DNA from 2 places in the Lentilactobacillus hilgardii genome. Region 1 is predicted to be linked to the other one. Evidence: predicted binding sites of a transcription regulator. Region 1 holds the regulator's gene; the other holds the start of a gene.
The links. The regulator CtsR, encoded in region 1, represses protease genes until heat stress. The targets are predictions, from matches to a motif close to TTGGTCAAAAAAGGTCAAANA.
Positions count from the first base shown of each region.

Region 2: a site for CtsR is predicted at 1,355-1,375, ahead of GQR93_RS09095 (ATP-dependent Clp protease proteolytic subunit). Genes of this name have one in related genera too.

Region 1 is NZ_CP047121.1:2,280,905-2,284,121, reverse strand. Features, by position in the region: gene GQR93_RS10895 (ISL3 family transposase) at 1-947, opposite strand, end outside; gene GQR93_RS10890 (CtsR family transcriptional regulator) at 1,329-1,796, shown strand; gene GQR93_RS10885 (ATP-dependent Clp protease ATP-binding subunit) at 1,812-3,217, shown strand, end outside.
Region 2 is NZ_CP047121.1:1,930,288-1,933,504, reverse strand. Features, by position in the region: gene GQR93_RS09100 (zinc-dependent alcohol dehydrogenase family protein) at 1-363, opposite strand, end outside; gene GQR93_RS09095 (ATP-dependent Clp protease proteolytic subunit) at 693-1,286, opposite strand; gene GQR93_RS09090 (VOC family protein) at 1,534-2,445, shown strand; tRNA gene GQR93_RS09085 (tRNA-Arg) at 2,596-2,667, opposite strand; gene gap (type I glyceraldehyde-3-phosphate dehydrogenase) at 2,957-3,217, shown strand, end outside.

The sequences.
Region 1 (3,217 bases):
ACGGCATCTGTCACAATTCGTTGACTAGTCATCTCTCGTTTTAACGGTGTCCGATAATAGAGTCGTTTAGCTTCCAGCTTATCAAAGGGCTTGTCGAATAAACGCCAATATTTCTTAATCATCCGATATTCACGCGAGGAATGAGGTTGCTTTTTCGCGACTGACAAACGTACCTCATTTAGGGACCTTTGAGTCATTTGAATGATGTGGAAGCGGTCAATTATAATTTTGGCTTTAGGGAAAAGCTCTGGGATTAGGTGAACGTAGCCAGCGTTTAGATCGACAGAAATGGTTTTAACGCGAGCTCGTTCTTTGTGTGAGTACTGCATGAAGTAGCTCCTGAGGAACGCCTTACGGCGGCCATACAGAATAACGACTCGATTATGATGATCGGCATCTTGAAAGATAAACCGCATGCGCCGATTTTGGTGCGAAGAGGTAAACTCATCAAAACTGAGATGTTTCGGTAAGCGAACAAACCGATTACTGATCATTTGCGCTGCTTGCGGATATGCTCGATTGACGGTACTGGCAGAAACCCCGTTTTGTTTAGCAATCAGTGTCGCTGCCATATTATCATGAAAGTCCATCACCACTGATTGCCAAACGTTCTTGGAAATTTGGCAGTTAGGCTTAACAGCATCCGTTTGCGAAGTAATGATTGAACCACAGTGTTTACAAAGAAACCGTTGCTTAGCTAACCGGAGAATTAATAAGTGGAATCTCTGTGGGGATAATTTTAAATTAACGGTCTTATGACCGTCTTTTACAAGGCAATCAGCAAACCCGCAATTTGGACACTGTGAAATCTTTTTAAGCAATTTAGCATTGATAAATAATGCCGGATGACCGTGATATAGCCCGGTTTGGGTTTTAGCATCAGCCTCGAAGTGAATGTGGGGGTCTTTTAAACCAACTAAATTTAAGATAAGCTTGTCTTGGGACATCGTTTTTACTTCTTTCTATCTGAATTATTGGCTAATTCAATAGTAGGGCGATGCCCTATTTATATGCAAAAAAAGATTGATACCTTACGGTATCAACCCCAAAAATTTTAGACCCTCTATTTTTTGATATTTTGCCGTTGAGGGCTTTATGATTGATTTTTCTTCTATAATATTATATAAATGTGTTCCGAGTTTTGACGCATGCTGGAAGACTTGGAATTGAGATTCTTGCCGTTGTAGGATACAAAAGATAGCCGTTTCTTTTTCACAATGATTAATGGCCAATAATATGAATTAAGGGGTGTCGAATCCTTTTCTTTGCATTTTCTCACTTTCTTCGTATAATTAAAGTCAATATTAGTCAAAGAATTGGGTGAGAGCATGGCCGACGAAAACATTTCTGATTTAATTGAACGTTACTTGAAGGAAATACTTGCCGACAACGAACAAGTGAAAATTCGCCGATCGGAAATTGCTGGATTATTTGACGTTGTTCCGTCGCAAATTAATTATGTTATTAACACGCGTTTTACAATTCAAAATGGGTATATTGTTGAAAGTAAAAGGGGTGGTGGCGGCTACATTAGAATAGAGAAGGTTCATTTATTAGATGACATTGACGTGTTGAACTCGTTGATTGACGCAATTGGTAACAAATTGTCGAAAAGAGATAGTGAAACCATCGTCCAAACGTTATATAATAATGACTTAATTAGTCGTCGTGAAGTGAGCATTATTTTAGCGGCGATTGACAAAGATGCAATTGACCTTAACAATAGTGATTTAACTGATATCATGAGAGCAAACATTATGGTATCAATATTGAATCGTTTGCGTTACGAACGATAGAAAGCGAGGGTATCTATGAATAATTTATTCACTCCAAGCGCTAAGAACGTTTTAACCATTGCTCAGGAACAGGCAAAGAAATTTAAGCACCAAGCTATCGGTACTGAGCACCTGTTACTAGGTCTACTGATTGAAACTAATGGGATCGCATATAAGGCTCTTCAACAGTTCTCAGTGACTGCGGAAGACATTACAGAAGAAGTAGAACGCTTTGCCGGGTATGGTAATCTGAAGGATCTTAGCAGTAACGATTATTTACCATACTCTCCTAAGGCTAAGGAAGTATTGGCACAAGCCGGAGAATTTGCGAAGAAAAATGGCGTTCCAAAAGTTGGAACAGAGCACATTTTACTTTCATTATTAACAGATGAAACGATTCTTTCTTCAAGAATTTTGATTAACTTAGGCCTTGATTTATCACAAATTCGTAAAGTAACTTTAAGAAAGATGGGGATTAGTGGCGGCTCAATGGCATCTAATATGTCATCAAAGCAACGGGGCGCCCGTCCATCCAAACAAAAAGACAGTAAAACACCAACTATTGATTCACTAGCCCGTGATTTAACTGAAATGGCACGTGAGAATCGTTTGGACCCAACCATTGGCCGTGATTTGGAAGTTAAGCGGGTTGTTCAAATCCTTGCGCGACGAACTAAAAATAATCCGGTTCTAATTGGTGAGCCTGGGGTTGGTAAAACTGCAATTGCAGAAGGACTTGCAGAGCGAATTGTAAACGGTGACGTACCTGGGGACATGGTTAATAAGCGTTTAATGATGCTTGACATGGGCTCACTGGTTGCCGGGACCAAATATCGTGGTGAGTTTGAAGATCGGCTTAAGAAAGTCATCGAGGAGATTTATCAAGACGGAAATATCATTCTGTTTATTGATGAATTGCATACGTTGATTGGTGCCGGTGGTGCAGAAGGCGCTATTGACGCTTCCAATATTTTGAAACCAGCGTTAGCACGTGGCGAGCTTCAATTAATCGGTGCCACTACTCTTGATGAATATCAAAAATATATTGAATCGGATGCAGCGTTGGAACGTCGATTTGCCAAAGTTACGGTTGATGAACCAACGGCAGATGAGACCGTTCAGATTTTAAAGGGCCTGCGTCCTAAATATGAACAACATCATCATGTTGAAATTACTGACGATGCTATTGAAACAGCTGTTAACCTATCCAATCGTTATATCAGTGATCGCTTCCTTCCAGACAAAGCCATTGATTTAATGGATGAAGCTGCTGCCAAGGTACGAATTGATCATCTGCAGAATTCAGATGTTGTCGACGATCACAAGAAACTTTCAGATCTCCTTGCTCAACTGAATGAGGCACTTGTTGCCCAAGACTACGAGAAAGCTTCGAAGATTCGAAAACAGGCTAATAAATTACAAGATGAGCTAACTAAGCAAGA
Region 2 (3,217 bases), 350 kb from region 1:
ACAAACGCCACAGGTCCAACGTAACCAAGGCACCCCAATTCTATCTCCAAGCTCGAATCGGCTGGTTCCCGGACCGTTCTTAACAACCTTTCCGACAATCTCATGTCCAGGAGTGACGTGTTCCTGATGAACAGGTAAGTCGCCTTCAGTAACGTGTAAGTCGGTGTGACAAACACCACAGGCAATAATGTGTACCAAAACTTCGCCCCGCTTTGGAGTTGGAACTGGTTTGGTTGTAAACTTCAGTGGCGATGGATTGGCATCAAGCGGTCCTGGCTTAACAACTTCCCAAGCCTTCATTTCGGTAGGAATCGTTTCATCTTTTTCAGTTGATTCAATTACTTTTGTTTTATCCGAAGTCATTGTATTTTTCATCTTATTAGCCTCTATTCATTGATTAAGCGTTAGAACACAAGCGATTTATTCGAATTATCTATCACTAATAATTCGTTTTAAGTAACTATCGTTTGAGCTTGTTACTTATTTAACTTTTACAAGTACATTTTAGGTCCTAAAATGTGATTTATCAATGATCGTTACTTGATGATGATAAGAGTACAGCACGCAAGAAGAATTTCGGAACAGTCATTTTTCTGAGTCAACGTCAGAATAAAAAAAGCATAAAAAAACCGAGGCCCAAAAATTGGTCTCGGAAATAGTTGGATCAGTTTCGATCCGTAGTTAATTAAAATTTATTTTTTCTCAGAACTGTTTGTCATGATGCCATCCAACAAACCGTAATCAACAGCTTCCTGAGCGGTCAAGTAGTTATCACGTTCAGTATCCTTATTGATTTTTTCAATTGGTTGACCAGAATTCTTTGCTAAGAGTTCATTAATCATTTTACGAGCTTTGAGAATTTCTTCAGCGGCAATCTCAATTTCAGTTTGTTGACCTTGGGCACCACCAGAAGGTTGGTGAATCAAAACTTGGGCGTGTGGCAATGCAAAACGCTTGCCCTTTGCTCCAGAAGAAGCAAGAACGGAAGCCATTGAGGCAGCCATACCCATAACGATAGTTTGAACATCTGCTTTTACAAAGTTCATTGTATCGAAAATTGCCATACCTGATGTGATGACACCACCAGGTGAGTTGATGTAGAGATAAATATCTTTTTCAGAGTCTTGAGCATCCAAGAATAGCAATTGTGCAATGATTGCATTTGCCATGTCATCCTCGATTGGTCCTGACAACATGATGATACGGTCTTTTAACAAACGTGAGTAAATATCATAAGCACGTTCGCCATTAGCGGATTGTTCAATAACGGTTGGCACTAAATTCATTGAATATGCCTCCTTATCAATTTTATGAAAGATGGCTTTTGCCAAGTTCATGATTACAGTTTAGTTGATTGGTCAAAAAAGGTCAAATAGTTTGCTTATCTTGTTTATGGAAAACGGGTTATAGGTTAAAATCAAAGGTTTTGTGACTTGCAGTCGGTGGTATTCTTAAACGTCACAATGCTTAGAAAGCGGATACATTCATGATACAATTATATTAGAATGATTTACTAGCCGGGAGGCATATAATATGCAAACACATCATATTTCATTATTAACCCGAGATGCAGAACAAAATGTTCATTTCTATACGAAAGTTTTAGGGATGCGACTTGTCAAAAATAGTGTTAATCAAGAAAACATCAGAATTAGGCATTTATTTTATGGCGATTATTTAGGGACGCCGGGGACAGTTGTGACATTTTTTGTTTTGCCATTACTTGGCAGAAGAACGGATGGGAAACATTTCTTTAATAATATTAAATTAGCAATTCCACAGGGAAGTACGGATTATTGGCATCATCGTTTGGATGATCAAGGTATTGAAGTAACCGAAATTGGGAATGGTCTTAAATTTAACGATCCGGATAATATTGAGATTAAAATGTTAGAAACACCTGAACGTCTGACTGATTGGCGGGTAGTGCCAAATAATGGGATTCCAGCAGAAAATCAAATTGCCCGCTTCCTGGGTACAGAATTACATGTGCCGGACCCGACAGCTACCGCATCGTTCTTTCATGATTGGCTGGGTATTACAGTTAAAGACAATGTAGTTGAGTTGGAAGGCCATGAATCAATCGACTTATTTAAGAGCCAACAGCCCGAGGTAAGAACACGGTTTGGCCGGGGAAGTATTGACCATATTGCGTTGCAGGTTCCGAGTGAAAAGGTATTGTTCGATTTTTGGGATAAGGCAGAAAAAATGAACCTTAATCGAGAAGAGTACGCTGATCGTGGTTGGTTCAAGAGTATATATGTTCGTGATCCTGGGGATAACCGGATCGAATTAGCGACAACTGCACCAGGATTTGGTTTAGAGGAATCGATTTTGACGATGGGATCTCAGCTTTCATTGCCGCCAAAGTTCATGGATCAAAAACAATCTATTATTGACTTTTATGCCAAACAGGGTGTTGATTTTCATGACGTTGATGATTAATTTGTATGAAAAGGTTTGAAGCGTTCATCTCGAGTTGTTTACAAGTAGACGATTATTTCACAGATTTGAATGATGTTTGATGATTAAAAAAGAGACTAAATCAAAGATTAACTTTGGTTCGGTCTCTTTTACTTTTGAAGAATAGTTTAATGCGCCCGGGGGGAATCGAACCCTCATTTCAAGAACCGGAATCTTACGTGCGATCCATTACACTACGGGCGCAAAAAAGTTTTCTAATGCAACTCACTATACCAATATACTAGAATTTAATGGATTTTTCAAGACAAAGAAAAATCGAATTAGTGAAAGCGGTTACTAGCGTAGAACTCATTGCAATTATTCAGTGGTCTGCTATACTCGTACTTGGGTAATATTTCAATTTACTCGATGCGCCTTGATTGAGATTTTATTCACAAGGTGCTGACTTTGTTTTCAATTAGTGGTACGATTAGTTTCGTACTATCTGATAATATTTAATATTTTCTTATTTCCTAAAGGAGGAAAACACAGTATGACTGTAAAGATTGGTATTAATGGTTTTGGCCGAATTGGTCGTTTGGCATTCAAACGAATTCACGAATTACACTCCGATGAAATCGAAGTTGCCGCAATTAACGATTTAACCACTCCATCAATGTTGGCATATCTTTTGAAATATGATTCAACACATGGACGTTTCCCTGGAGATGTTTCTTCAACTGACAAGGGTATCGTTGTTGATGGTAAGGAAATTCCTGTATACGCTGAAAAAGATGCTTCTAACCTTCCTTGG